2 linked regions of the Funiculus sociatus GB2-C1 genome follow. The protein of the gene in region 1 interacts with the protein of each later gene in a pairwise test. Links are inferred from orthologs where the notes say so. Each region holds a gene or a part of one and is shown on either strand. Other genes may lie near its edges.

Evidence for each region. Proteins that work in one complex are often made in the same cells at the same time.
Region 2: the proteins of ndk (region 1) and NDI42_RS15165 interact in binary tests that used the Escherichia coli proteins (3 or more experiments, as listed by UniProt). The link is inferred for Funiculus sociatus GB2-C1 from one-to-one orthologs.

What each region holds. Positions count from the first base shown.
Region 1 is NZ_JAMPKJ010000088.1:1,207-8,653, forward strand. Bases 2,019-4,903 are described here. They hold ndk (nucleoside-diphosphate kinase), read right to left. Parts: upstream 3,744-4,903; coding sequence 3,294-3,743; downstream 2,019-3,293. Other genes in these bases: NDI42_RS26025 (slr1601 family putative cell division protein), read right to left, coding at 2,019-2,047; psaM (photosystem I reaction center subunit XII), read right to left, coding at 2,208-2,303; NDI42_RS26035 (TerC family protein), read left to right, coding at 2,554-3,243; NDI42_RS26045 (D-alanine--D-alanine ligase family protein), read right to left, coding at 4,006-4,903. In the rest of the region: NDI42_RS26010 (hypothetical protein), read right to left, coding at 1-463; NDI42_RS26015 (hypothetical protein), read right to left, coding at 460-735; NDI42_RS26020 (tetratricopeptide repeat protein), read left to right, coding at 874-1,587; more of NDI42_RS26025, read right to left, coding at 1,640-2,018; more of NDI42_RS26045, read right to left, coding at 4,904-5,115; NDI42_RS26050 (hypothetical protein), read right to left, coding at 5,248-5,811; tRNA (N6-isopentenyl adenosine(37)-C2)-methylthiotransferase MiaB, read right to left, coding at 6,162-7,447. UniProt on the Escherichia coli protein: Major role in the synthesis of nucleoside triphosphates other than ATP. The ATP gamma phosphate is transferred to the NDP beta phosphate via a ping-pong mechanism, using a phosphorylated active-site intermediate.
Region 2 is NZ_JAMPKJ010000029.1:51,991-59,493, reverse strand. What follows is about bases 2,704-5,663. They hold NDI42_RS15165 (5-formyltetrahydrofolate cyclo-ligase), read left to right. Parts: upstream 2,704-3,877; coding sequence 3,878-4,450; downstream 4,451-5,663. Other genes in these bases: NDI42_RS15160 (ABC transporter permease subunit), read left to right, coding at 4,679-5,542; NDI42_RS15170 (GDP-L-fucose synthase family protein), read left to right, coding at 2,767-3,711. Also shown: NDI42_RS15185 (glycosyltransferase), read left to right, coding at 1-49; NDI42_RS15180 (undecaprenyl-phosphate galactose phosphotransferase family protein), read left to right, coding at 199-948; gmd (GDP-mannose 4,6-dehydratase), read left to right, coding at 1,586-2,665; NDI42_RS15155 (CIA30 family protein), read right to left, coding at 5,968-7,467. UniProt on the Escherichia coli protein: Involved in the removal of 5-formyltetrahydrofolate.

The DNA.
Region 1 (7,447 bases):
GAACTTTGTGAGTATGGGAGTGTTGTTTTACGTTGTCTTCCTTGCGAACAACGCGCTGAGCATTCAGTACCCGCTTGCGTTCTATGGAATAGTTAAAGTCAGTGCGGGTTGTTCCCACAGGGATATGAGACTGGGCTTCTGGGTGGGTTTTATAAGTGCGGGCAGATGCGATCGCGCGAAAAGCAAACTCATCACTAAACTGCGCCTCTTGTGGGAAATCAGCGGGCTGGGCGAGTGTATTATCCTCTGTGAGGACAGCGCCCATCGTGGTAGCGATCGCCATCTGGTATGAGGTGGGAATTCCTTTGAGAATCGCTTCTAGGGCGGCTGAGGGGATGGGTTCAATTACTTTTACTTCACGAACTTCGCCATCTTCCTTGTAGAAGCAAGTGGCTAAGCCAAGCAGCAGGTAGTCATCTTCGCACAGATCCGGGGCGTTGGGATAGAAAGTTGCAGTTGTCATAAAGTTGTTTTCCTTAAAGATTCAAAACACCAACACAGCTTGATCATCGCTTGCATTCTACCAGATGGGGTTAGAGGGGAAGAGGATAGGCAAGGGATATATGTGCCACAGAACCAATTCCCAGCCACATTCTCCCCAATTCCGCTATATGCCAATCGCTTAAGCTTCACATGATAAACGGTTTCTCTGGACAGATAAAAAGCGATCGCTTTGTTTGTCTGTAGAGGTTTCAGTAATGCTGTGGATTGGGGCTGTAGGTATTTAAAGGACATCCAAGCCTAACTGGATTGTCTGGGTGTCAATCGACCGCTTGCCAGACGCTTTACTTAAGTGACACAGAAGCAAGGCAGCGACTCAAAGCAAGGCGATAAAGTGATTCCAGATAAGTCCAAGATACCTTTGAAAATGATATGAACGTTCGCGCAATCCACTGTCAAGACCAAGCAAGACACCAACACAGTTATCCGATCTCATCGACTGGCGCGGCTCCAAGACGTTTACTTCGAGTCAAATCTGTATCAGTCGGACACGCGATAGAGTCAGATGGTTCGCTGCGCTCTCAGGCAAAGGAAAAAGCACAACAAGGCGATTACGAGAGCGCGATCGCTATCCTGACAACTTTAATTGAGCGCAACCCCATGAGTGCAGCCCAATACAATAACCGAGGGCTAATTTATTTTCAGAGCGGTCAAAAGGAAAAAGCGATCGCTGATTACAATACCGCTTTGGAACTAGATCCCCACCTAGACAGCGCCTACAACAATCGCGCCAACTACTACGCTTCTGTGGGACAGATGGCAGAAGCGATCGCTGACTATGAGATGACCCTGGATCTCAACCCCGGCAATGTTCGCGCTTGGATTAACCAAGGTATCACCTTTCGGGATTTGGGATTGTACGACTTGGCCCTAGAGAATTTTGACCTAGTAATGGGACTAGGACAGCTGGAAGGTAACATTTATGCAGAACGCGGTCGCACCTACGAACTGAGGGGTGACTGGAACTGCGCGATCGCTGACTACCAGAACGCTTTAGCTTTGCTTTCCCGATCTGGTGCGGCTGGACGCTTGCGCCTGGTTGTCGAAACTTGGATGATACAGTTGCTGAAACCTGCGATCGCCTGAAGAACAATTAAAAATTAAAAAATAAAAATTAAAAAAGGGCAATGCCTAATTTTTAATTTGCCATTTTCAATTCTTCTTCTTCAGTCGTGCTGCTATCCATCAAGACCACTTGACGCTGAGAGGGGTCTACACGATGGCTTTGCTCCTGCATAACGCTTTTGGCTTGCTGCGGGTCAAAATAACGCCTGAAGTTATCACTCAAGCGGTTGACACGTTTTTCTGTGCGTTTAACTTCCTCTTGAATGTCCGAGAGCTTTGCTTGCTGGGACATATGATAAGGCAACAGTTGCGCCAGCGCGGAGATCGCCGCCGATGAAAGCACTATATTTACAGTTAACTTAGCCGTGGTTTCCACGAGCGTCCCCCGGTTGGGATGGCGTCGCTGTTGTCGCTGCGTCCGGGGAACCGCCCGTTGTGGTACCGATTGCAGAGGAGGTCTTGTGGGTTCAATTGCATTCATAAGGGGCTGGGGATTGGGGGCTGGGGATTGGGGGCTGGGGATTAGGTATTGGGTATTGGGTATTGGGTATTGGGTATTGGGTATTGGGAAGAATCTTACCCAGTCCCCAGTCCCTAGTCCCTAATCCCCCTTCCAGTCCCTAGTCCCCAGCCCCTAATCGCTACTTGTACAGTTCCGTTGATAAGCGGATTGCCAGGATGCCGGGAATCAAGGCGGCAACTAAAGCAATAAAGACTTGGGTATCTGATATAGACATTGTTTACAAACTCCTTTTTCAGGTTTATAGTTCAACAATTTCGGCTAAATCATGCCTACTATAACTATCTTGTAACAAGATGCAACACACAAGCCTAAAAATTTTAACCCATATGTTTGCATAGCATCGTTGATTTCGTCTAAACTTTCCCGACAAAGGTTAAGCTTAATTAAGATAGCAATCATTTTGGCACGTTTTAGCCTTGAAATTATTGCTTTTAATTTGATATTTCCAGTTTAAACAGGCGTTAATGCTAGACCACATCCTGAACTCTCCGCTCAATGTAGGAATTGAAGCTCCCCTGGTACTGCTAGTTCTGGTGGCGTTAGAGGCGGTGCTGTCAGCAGACAATGCGATCGCCTTAGCAGCTATTGCACAAGGCTTAGAAGATAGCACTCTCCAACGTCGCGCTCTCAACTTCGGATTAGCAGTTGCCTATATCCTCCGAATCACCTTGATTCTGACAGCAACCTGGGTTGTTCAGTTCTGGCAGTTTGAGCTACTAGGTGCAATGTATCTGCTTTGGCTGGTGTTCCAATACTTTACTTCGGATGACGGGAAAGATCAGGAACATCATGGGCCGCGTTTTACTTCCCTTTGGCAGGCAATTCCGATAATAGCCTTTACTGATCTAGCTTTTTCCCTCGATAGCGTAACGACAGCGATCGCTGTTTCCAAAGATACCGCGCTTGTTATCGCCGGAGGTACGATTGGGGTGATTACGCTTCGGTTCATGGCGGGATTATTCATCCGCTGGCTAGATGAATTTGTGCATCTTGAGGATGCTGGCTACATTACAGTAGCGTTGGTGGGATTGCGACTGCTATTGAGAGCCTTTAACCTGGAGTCTTATGCACCAGACTGGTTAATGATCTCCTGTATTGCGATCATATTTACCTGGGGATTTTCCCAGCGAACTCCCACGGAAACTCAAAAATAAAAAGGAAAAAAATTATGGCTAATGGTAATTAACCATTAGCCATTAGTTATTTACTCGTACAGCCAAGATGTCAAACTTGGTTTCCAGCTAACGAGTTCTTCATCCTTAAACCAGAGGCTTATCTCCCGCTGTGCTGTCTCGATAGCATCAGAACCGTGGATGAGGTTGCGACCAATGCTAACTCCATAATCACCGCGAATCGTACCCAGTTCTGCTGTCAGCGGGTTGGTAGCACCGATAATTTTTCTTGCTGATGCTACAACTCCCTCACCTTCCCATACCGTCGCTACCACTGGACTAGAGGTGATAAACTCGACCAGACCAGCAAAAAAGGGTCTTTCCCGGTGAACGTCATAGTGCTGTTCTGCCAGTTCGCGGCTAACACTCATTAGCTTTAACCCAACCAGAGTGAAACCTTTGCTTTCAAAACGGCGGATGACCTCACCTACAAGGTTGCGCTGTACGCCATCCGGCTTAACCATGACAAATGTCCGTTCCAAGTTTATCTCCTTTGAATTTCACAAACTGATACAAAACTTAGATTAGACTAGAAGGCTTTTAAACGCAAAGGACAACCAAGGATAGCTTTTTCTTGGCGTACCTTGGCGAAAACCTTTTTCATTCCCAGTTAGAGACTGGGAATGAGGATTTTGTTAGCGAAGCGCCGCTTCGCCTCACACAATTGTGAACTTTTTTTAATTTTTACAAGACGCAGAGCTTCTTGTGTATCGTTCCCAGGCTCTAACTTGCAAGGAGATTGCTTTAGGTATGTCGTTCTAGCGCTAGTTGAACTAACTGATCGACCAATTCAGGGAAAGAAATACCACTTGCTGCCCATAGTTGGGGATACATACTGGTCGCTGTGAAGCCTGGGAACGTGTTGATTTCGTTAATTAAAATTTCGCCTGTGGCTTCGACATAGAAAAAGTCTACCCGTGCTAAACCAGCAGCATCAATGGCGGTAAAAGCTTTGAGAGCCAGGTCTTGAATTTGAGTAGCGATCGCATCTGGTAATGGTGCGGGGATCAGCAAATCTGCTTCTCCCTGAGTATACTTAGTTTCGTAGTCGTAAAAATCACTTTGAAAAGTAATTTCTCCCACGACAGAGGCTTTGGGATTGTCGTTGCCTAAAACGGCACATTCTACTTCTCGCGCCACGACACCTGCTTCTACAATCAGGCGACGGTCGTAGCTGGCGGCGTTATCCAAGGCAGTTTCTAACTCAGTGCGCGATCGCACTTTGCTAATTCCCACCGATGAGCCTAAATTTGCCGGCTTGACAAAACACGGATAGCCCAGAGTTCCTTCAATTTCTTCGCAGAGTTTCGGGAAAATACAAGGATTAGACCACACCTGCGACCGATTGACAGCAATATATTTCACCTGGGGTATTCCCGCATGGGCAAAAGCCATTTTCATAGCAATTTTGTCCATCCCGATCGCAGAACCTAAAACCCCACTTCCCACAAAGGGAACCTGCATTAATTTCAGCATTCCCTGAACCGTGCCATCTTCCCCGTTAGGGCCGTGTAGGATGGGGAACCAGACATCTATCTCATCAGCTTGGGAGGGAGATTGCCAACGGTTGAGTTGTTGCGTGTTGGCGGTTGATATTTCGCTACTGGCGATTGGAGATGGGGAATCAGGAGTTGAAGTTTCTAATTGTAGGGGTGTTCCTGATTCTAAAACTTGTTGCGCCAATTCCCCGGCTTGCCACCGTCCATCTTTGCGGATGTAGAAAGGCAGGATTTCGTACTTTCCGGTATTTTGGTCTGCGCTTAGGGCTTGCGCGATCGCTCGTGCTGATGAGAGCGAAACCTCATGTTCTCCGGAACAACCGCCAAACAGCAACCCAACCCGCAATTTTTTCATTTTTTTCTCCTTGGCACTCCTCAGAGCCGATAGCCTATCATAGCTGGACGGCTACAACGACCTCCAGCTGTTTAAAACCTAATTAGCAAGATTCATAGCACCAATCAGGAAGAATACGATCGCTAGTTGCCTTCAAGAACGCACCACCAGTTTCCAAGGATGTTGGATACTTGCAGCTTCTTCTGGCTCCAGAACAGCAATCCGCCATCCTTTACCCCAAGGCCGCGCCAAGACAACTTTATCAGGATTTGCTGCTTTGACCTTTTGCGCCGCAGTCGTCGTTAGTTCGCCGACTGCTATCTGTTCAACTGCGGAAGGTACAGTTGTGACTGGAGCCTTAACTGGTTCTGCTGCGGGGAGTGGTTGCGTGACAGCAGCTTGAAGAGTGGGTTTTGCAGCCGTGATTGGTGTCGTAGAGGTTAGAGTCTGAAGAGTGGTTTTTTTACTCTTTAGCTGAAGCGGTTCCCGTTTAGGAAGCAGGAATTGACGAGTGCTAACACCGAGTAAGTAAGTAAAGCGACAAGCCAACCAACCGGCGCTACCAGCCGCAATTGCCGACCAATACACCAATATCAGGGTGTTGTATAAGGCGTAAGCTAAGCGAGGGGGAAGATAAACCGCTTCTTGTAAGTCCCGTCGCAGGAGTGGGAGGCGGGAGTTTACTTCGAGTTTCCACAATGTAACAAATGTTTTCATCTGATTAACTTTTTTCTTTGACTATATTGCCCTTTAGCTGGAAACCGTAATCCTGGCAAATTAGTCCTAAGTCTTCAAAACAGATGCAAAACTGCTTCATGCTCTGACCCCGGACGTGGGAAATAGGCAAATGTCTTCCTCTGGTCAAGAGTAATATTTTCCGCCAGATGAAGTGTATTTATACATTTATTGTAAGAATGCCCAATGACTAAAGTCGCGGCTATACAAACGAAGCCCGACGCAACGCGAGGCTAATATTTATCTTCCCGTTGCGTGGGCTTGGCTTGTAGAACATTGAGGCTAAGGCGCTGTAGGAGTAAATTTTACTCTCTGGGTGTGATAGGCAAAGGCTAACAGCAAGCGACTGATAGCGCCTCACCTGTCAAACTAAAAGGGCGAACTTGGGTAATTTTCACTGGGACTATTTTACCTTTGAGTTCGTTAATATCACCTGTGAAAAAGGTAAGCCGATTGCCGCGAGTGCGTCCCATTACCTGAGTCGGGTCTTTGGGATTTTGGTCTTCTACCAGCACTTCTTCAATGCGTCCAAAGTAGCGCTGCGATGCTTCAGCCGCTTTTACATTAACCAAGTGATTGAGACGTTGCAAGCGATCGCTCTTGACTTCCTCACTCAGCTGATTTTCCCACAACGCGGCGGGCGTACCCGGACGCGGCGAATAAGCAGCAGTATTTAGAAGGTCAAAGCCAATATCCTCAACTAGCCGCAACGTATTCTCAAACTGTTCCTCTGTTTCCCCAGGAAAACCGACAATCGCATCAGCGGTAATCGCTGCATCCGGCATATATCGCCGAATGGTATCAATAATGCGGCGATATTTCTCCTGGGTGTAACCCCGCGACATTGCCTTGAGAATGTCGTTATCCCCGGACTGGAAGGGAATATGAAAAAGTTCGCATACCTTGGGCAACTCCGCACAAGCGCGAATCAAGCGTTCTGTGAAATAACGCGGATGGCTGGTGGCAAAACGGAGGCGTTCAATCCCCGGAACATCATGTACATAGTAAAGCAAATCTGTCAAGGTGTGCTGATGACGACCTTCGGCTGTCGCCCCAGGCAAATCCCGCCCATAAGCATCAATATTTTGACCCAGCAGGGTCACTTCCTTGTACCCCTGACGGCCTAATTCCTCCATTTCGGCGCGAATCGCCTCTGGAGTCCGAGATTGCTCAACGCCCCGGACGTTAGGAACCACGCAGTAAGTACAGCGCTCATTGCAGCCATAAATAACATTCACCCAAGCCGTCACCTTGCTGTCGCGGCGCGGTTTGGTAATGTCTTCCATAATGTGGACTTCTTCTGTAGCCACCACCTGATTCCCGTTAAAGACTTGTTGAAGCAAATCTTCAAGGCGGTTGGCGTGTTGTGGCCCCATAACTAAGTCTAGTTCTGGCACCCGCCGCAGCAATTGCTCTCCTTCCTGCTGAGCAACACAACCAGCAACTATGAGGGTCAAATCCGGTTGCTCTTGCTTACGCTTTGCCTGTCTACCCAGGTAGGAATAAACCTTTTGTTCGGCATTATCCCGAATCGTGCAGGTGTTGTAGAGGATCAGACTGGCATCGTTGGGGTCTTCTGACCACTCAAAGCCCATATTTTCCAATATGCCAGCCATGC
Region 2 (7,503 bases), on another replicon or contig:
GGAGCGCTGTTTACAGGAATTTCAATCATCCTTAGTTCGCAGTTATTAGTCTTTAGTTAGTTACTCTATTGCTAAGGACTAATGACTAATAACTGGTGAGTGGTGACTTAAATTCCACTTCTAAGAACACAATTCGCTGTCTTCAGGTGTCTTGTGGCTTTATGATCGGGACTGTGTGGTGTGATGTGAAGGAGTAAGATGACTGCCGAGAGCCAACTTATCTCCGGCAAGACGTTATTGGCGCTGGTGAAACGAGGGTTTCACCCACTGACGCCGATAGGTAGACAAAGAGGTTTGAGCAAACACCGCGACCTCTCTCTACAACGTCTAGACCGAGATTCCGTTAAACGATGTTTTGATGTTGTGTTTTCGCTATCGGTTTTGATTTTGTTTTCTCCGGTTTACCTGCTGTTGGCCTTGCTGATTGCCCTCAGCTCGCAAGGTCCGATTTTTTATATTCAGGAACGCGTGGGGAAAGACTATAAGCCTTTTAGGTGTATCAAATTCAGAACGATGGTGGTGAATGCAGATGAGCTGTTGGAGCAAATGATTGCAACATCACCGGATCTGCGTGAGGAATTTGAGGACAATTTCAAGCTCAAAGATGACCCTCGGATCACCTGGATTGGTAAATTCCTAAGGGTGACTAGCCTGGATGAGTTCCCCCAGTTCTGGAACGTGCTCACAGGGGACATGAGCGTTGTCGGGCCAAGACCTCTAGTTCCAGAGGAACTGTCAAAATACGGGAATCAAATTGATAAAGTGTTGATGATTCGCCCTGGAATTACCGGATTGTGGCAAGTTTCTGGACGCAACGATATCCCCTATCCCCGCCGAGTGCAGATAGATGTCTATTACGTCAATGCCAGGAATTTCTGGCTGGATCTGTGCGTGGTGATAAAAACGATTGGCATTGTCATATCCCCCAAAGACAATGGTGCCTACTGAAAAATAGCTGACCCGATGTGCAACTTTACAGCTCATACCCCCCCAATTTATGGGGGGCTAGGGGAGATCGAAAGAACAGACCAACTCATGTGTTGCTTCCCCAAAAGAGCTTAAAAAGCGCCCGCAAGACAGGGCGTAGGGAAAGCGATCGCTTTCCCCAAATCTTCGGGCAAGAAAGGGGGCTTATCTTAGTTGCACATGGCGTTAGCTGATTATCAGCAATTTATTAATTTGCTGGTAGTCCTTGCTTTTGACCGCTACAGCTTTTCTCCCTGCCGCAGAAGGGCTGTAGATTTTAGTGTGGGCATTTTTTATATACCAAGTTGCATTCTTATAACTAAAGTTTTCTCCCCTGTGCTGATCTCTTCTCCACCCTAGACCTGGAAAATTCTCAGTCTACCGTCGAAATACGTAAGTTTTATTTTGATTCTGGGCATACTCTACGTATATTCCTGATGTTCTCCGAGAAATTTTGAGTTAACTTAAGTAGTGACTTAGGGATTTCCTCTACTGATAGAGGGATTTTTCACAAAATTGGGTGCTGTTAGCTCTCGTAGATGGCGAGAGAAAATCAAAAGAGAATTTAGAGCTGTTGTCAAGACAATTATTTGGTCAGAGGCTATAGGGAAGATTAAGTATGACGCAACGCAAGATCGCACTAATCACAGGTATTACTGGACAAGACGGTTCCTACTTAAGTGAGTTATTGCTTGAGCAAGGTTATGAGGTTCACGGTATCATCCGCCGGACTTCTACGTTTAACACAGACCGCATAGACCATATGTACGAAGACCCTCACAAAGAGGGCGTGCGGTTGTTTCTGCACTATGGCGACTTAACTGATGGCACCACCCTGCGCCGGATTTTAGAGGAAGTCAAGCCAGTAGAAATTTACAATTTGGGCGCTCAATCTCACGTAAGGGTCAGCTTTGACTCGCCGGAATATACTGTCGATGCGGTGGGAATGGGGACGCTGCGCTTGTTGGAAGCAATTAGAGACTACCAGCAGCGTACCGGGATTGAGGTACGTTTCTATCAGGCGGGTTCTTCTGAGATGTTTGGTAAGGTGCAGGAGGTGCCTCAGAAGGAAACGACACCCTTTTACCCCCGCAGTCCTTATGCTTGTGCCAAGGTTTATGCTCACTGGCAAACGGTAAATTATCGGGAATCTTACGGCTTATTTGCCTGTAACGGGATATTATTTAACCACGAGAGTCCGCGCCGGGGCGAAACGTTTGTAACGCGAAAGATTACCAGAGCGATCGCTCGCATCATTGCCGGAAAACAGAAAAAAATCTACCTGGGTAATCTCGATTCCAAGCGGGACTGGGGCTATGCTAAAGACTACGTAAAAGCAATGTGGCTGATGCTCCAGCAAGAGGAGCCGGATGATTACGTGGTAGCAACCGGAGAAACTTACTCAATTCGCCAATTCCTAGATGTTGCTTTTAATTACGTCAATTTGGATTGGCATGACTATGTAGAGTTTGACGAACGCTACCTGCGTCCAGCAGAAGTGGAGTTACTCATCGGCGATCCGACTAAGGCTCTAGAGAAACTAGGCTGGAAACCTTCTGTTACTTTTGAACAATTAGTTCATTTGATGGTGGAAGGGGATATGCAAGCTTTAGGCTTAACTTCACCTAACGGTAACGGTTCCCACTCCCCTCTGGATATGGCTACGATTCGCCAGGCTGCCGGTAGTATGCACGACTAGAGAGTTAAAAGTTAGGAGCTAGGAGTTATGAGTTATGAGTTTATTCATAACTCATAATTTTTAGCAGATATCCAAAAATTTAGGGGAGGATGGTAAGAAATATGGCTACTTTAGATTTGAGCAATAAACGGATTCTAGTTACGGGTGGGGCTGGTTTTTTGGGGCGTCAGGTGGTGGAACAGCTGAGGTTAGCAGGGGCAGACCTAGAGAAGATTACGATACCGCGATCGCGCGATTATGATTTGCGATCACTTGAAGCTTGCCAACGCGCTGTCGAACACCAGGATGTCGTGATTCACCTCGCAGCCCACGTCGGCGGCATTGGCTTGAATCTGGTAAAACCTGCTGAATTATTCTATGACAACTTGATGATGGGCGCTCAGCTGATTCATGCCGCCTATCAAGCTGGTGTCCAAAAGTTCACCTGTGTTGGCACTATCTGCGCTTATCCCAAGTTTACACCAGTGCCATTCAAAGAAGATGACCTTTGGAATGGCTACCCGGAAGAAACCAACGCCCCCTACGGCGTTGCTAAGAAAGCTTTATTAGTTCAACTCCAATCTTACCGACAGCAGTACGGCTTTAATGGTATTTACCTGTTGCCAGTAAACTTGTACGGCCCAGAAGATAACTTTGACCCCAAGAGTTCCCATGTTATCCCAGCTTTGATTCGCAAGGTACACGAAGCCCAAATTAGAGGAGATAAGCATCTACCTGTATGGGGCGATGGTAGTCCTACCCGCGAGTTTCTCTACTCAACTGATGCTGCTTTGGGTATCGTCATGGGTACGCAGGACTACGATGGTACAGAACCCGTGAACCTGGGAACAGGTTATGAAATTTCCATCAAGGAGTTGGTAGAACTCATTTGCGAACTAATGGGCTATGAGGGTGAAATTGTTTGGGAAACAGATAAGCCCAATGGTCAACCGCGCCGCTGTTTAGATACCGAACGGGCTAGCCGAGAATTTGGCTTCACCGCCAAAGTTGACTTCAAGCAAGGTCTAAAAAATACCATTGAGTGGTATCGACAACACGCAGAGTAAGTCGAAAAAATTTTGAGTGTGAAAAACCCGTTTTGTTTAACAAAACGGGTTTTTGTGTTGACAGTATCCAAAATCTTCTTACCGAGCGCACAGCAAGCCTCCTAGGATAGGGAGACACTAAGATGGAAGCTAGTATAATCTCACAACCAACCTATCCATAGAACTTGTGAACAAAGTTGATAATCAACTAGATAAAGTAGAATTACGGAGATCGCTTCTCAAAATACGGCAATTTATGCCTGTGAGAAAATGGAGAGAAAATAGCGATCGCATCTGCACTTACCTGCAATCCTCGCCTCTATTTACTCAGGCTAAAACTGTCCTCGCTTACTTCAGCTTTCGACAGGAACCAGACCTCAGCCCTTTATTTGTAGATAATCGCAGATGGGGATTTCCCCGATGTGTTGGCGATTCCCTGATGTGGCATATCTGCACACCTGGAGAATCGACGAGCCAGGGAGCTTATGGTATTCTTGAACCGCGCCCAGATGCTCCCATTTTGCAACCAGATGAAGTTGATTTAATTCTTGTACCTTCTGTGGCTTGTGATGTTCGCGGATATCGCTTAGGTTACGGTGGTGGTTATTATGATCGCTTGCTAAGTTCATCTCCGTGGGCGGACAAACCGACTATAGGGATTGCATTTGAATTTGCTTTTTCGCCCAAATTACCTATTGATGAATGGGATAAACCCTTGCATGGCGTTTGTACAGAAACGGGTTTGAGGATAATGCGATGAATCAAATCTCCAAATTTCTGATTTCCGCGCAGAGGACATTGTCCTCTGCGCTCTAACCACCTACCTTTAGCAAGCATTTGGTTAGACCAATACATTCACATAATATGACATAACAATGTTAATTGCAAGTATTTGTAGAAAAATAATTAGCAAATTTTCGGCAGTAAAAGCGCAATAGTTGATAATTTAGAGATGACCATTAATTGGAAATATAAAGTGTAATTGTAGATGAATAATTACCAGGCTAAAAAACCGAAGAACCAAGCTAAGAACTCAAAAATAAGAACTGTGTGGATGTATGGGATCTTGGGAGCGATCGCGGTGATTATGCTTTTCCCTCTGATCTGGCTCATCAGCACATCCCTCAAATCCCCATCAGAAAACATCTTTCAATTTCCACCCCAGTTGGTGCCAAGCCAACCGACATTCCAGAACTTTGTGCAAGTTTGGCAAACAAATCCCTTTGGGCAGTATTTGTTTAACAGTACCCTAATTGCAGTCCTGACAGTGGGCTTAAATTTGCTGTTTTGCTCCCTCGCCGCTTACCCGTTAGCGCGGCTAAATTTTCGGGGACGCGACATGATTTTTGCCGGAGTTGTCTCTACTATCATGATTCCGTTCCAGATAGTGATGATTCCCCTGTATATTTTGACGGTGCAACTGGGTTTAAGAAACACTTATTTGGGCGTTATTTTGCCAAGCGTTGCATCTGCCTTTGGAATTTTTCTACTGCGCCAAGCTTTTCAAGGAGTCCCCAAAGAACTCGAAGAAGCTGCCCGGATGGACGGCTGTTCTGAGTTAGGCTTGTGGTGGCACGTAATGCTTCCAGCAATTCGTCCAGCATTGGTCTGCTTGGCTCTTTTTGTTTTTATTGGTTCTTGGAGTGACTTTCTTTGGCCTTTGATTGTCCTCGATAGGCCAGAATATTACACTCTTCCTTTGGGTGTTGCTAATCTTGCCGGGACATTTTCTCTAGATTGGCGATTAATTGCCGCTGGGAGTGTTATTTCAATTGCGCCAGTACTGCTAGTTTTTCTATTCTTGCAGCGTTACATTGTGGCGACAGATACTGGCAGCGGCGTTAAAGGTTAACGACTTTTTAGAAGCAAGGAGTATTTTTGGGTTTATATGGAATCAACTCCAAGACAGAAACGAATAATTCCAGTCTCTCCTAATCCTCTGCGGTTGATTCTAGCCCTTTAAACGCAGAGGATAAGATCTACCGCTATATTCAGCGGCAGGCGCAACCATTTCCCGCATCCGGTGAACCATCGGCAAAAAATAAATCTGGAGTTTTCCGGAGGAGACTACCTTGCTAATGGAAACAAAGATTAGTAGATGCACCCTGATGTTTGCCCCAGGCGATAAGCCTGGGGTTTTCTTTTTGAGGGTTGAGATTTTGTGGGTGGGTAGGCTTAGATTACAAGAAAAACGAGCTATCGCAGACGCTGAAAAGGCAGGGTAAAGACAGGAAACTATAGAAGGAAGTAGTCCTGTGAAGATTTTGTCATAATCTCCTACCTGTCAGGTTGCAAGTGGGAAAAAAGATTTTGCCAGTCTAGGGAGTCAGCGCTATTTTCTCCCTCTTTCACCTCAAAAGTTACGTTACACGCTTTGGGTTGTTCTAAGGCTTGTATGCACAAATCGGCAATATCTTCTCGGCTCACTTTCCCCCGGATGTTGTCGCCTTGCTCGAAAATTAATTGTTTGCCTCCTGGTTCTTCAGTCAGCGCACAAGGTCTGATAATTGTGTAAGGGATTCCACTTTCTCTAACGCTATCTTCTCCGCGCAATTTCCAAGTTAAAATTCCTCCGAGTTGCTCGTTCATTCTCACCGCTGGCGGTTCTTCTTCTAAATTAATTCCAGGGCGGCCAGGACGAGTTACACCTGCTGAACTGATCATGATAAATTGAGGTAAAGTTTCACCACCGTAAGCTTTGATGGATTCTACTTGTAAGGCAAAGCCACCGGGAGAAAATTTGGGATTTAGCCCACCATCGTATTCAAACTTGCTCAACATGAATTGAAATGAGCAAATTTTACTGGAATTGATTGGCTCTCCATCTGTCAAAGTTTTGGCACGGAATACAGGAATTAAGTCCGCGAAAGGTACGCAAACATTAATCCAAGTATTTGCTACGGTATCGAAGGAATGGCTATAGGCAACTCCATCCCATTTAGCTTCTGTACGGAGAAAGAATTTATATCGTTTTCCGTCGCCTCTGACGCGCAATTCTATACCTTCGTAACCAGCTAAATCAATCGGTGACTCGAAGTTTTTCGTGCGAATTGAAGCAAAGCCGCCGGAGTTTTCGGTTGACACGTTTCCAGCAAATAGTACAGTGTTTTCAACCAGTTGGATACCACTCTGACTCACGCCACCCATAACAACATCATCCACTGCACCCCAAGTATTTTTGATGTCATCCGATGGGTTGGTAAAATCAAATATCCGTTTTTCGTCAGCTCCTCCTTTATTATGGGAGGAAAATTGCTCAGAGACGGCTTGTACTAGGTTTTTAATGCCTTGATAGTCTACAATTTCGGGCTTGTCCACGACTTCAGGCATATAAAATTTAATACCTTGATAATACTTAGCTCGATCTGGCGTGTCGCCTTCGACTGGCTGCACTTTGACACCCGTACAACAGACAATGGCTGTTACGTTTTGCATCATTGCGGAAGTGAGAGTTTCTGGGATGGTGATGTCTCCCTCGAACAGTTCCACATTGTCGCCAAGTATTTCCTTTGCTCTATGGGCATCTCTGACAAGCGATCGCACTCTATAACCCCGCTCAACCAGTCGTCGCACTACTCGCTTACCGACTCCGCCTGTCGCCCCTGCTACCAGTATCACTCCCACGCGCTTTTCTCCAGTAGGTCTGTCCTTATTATCCTTGGCACGACCTTGAAATAACCGCTGTAGACAACTGAGGAAAGGGATAACCTCGAAATAGGCAAGGGTTTGCAAAAATCTGCCAAAATCCCATTTAGAGCGATTGTTTTGATTTGACATTTTATTCTCAAATGCACATATATCTTTTTGATAACA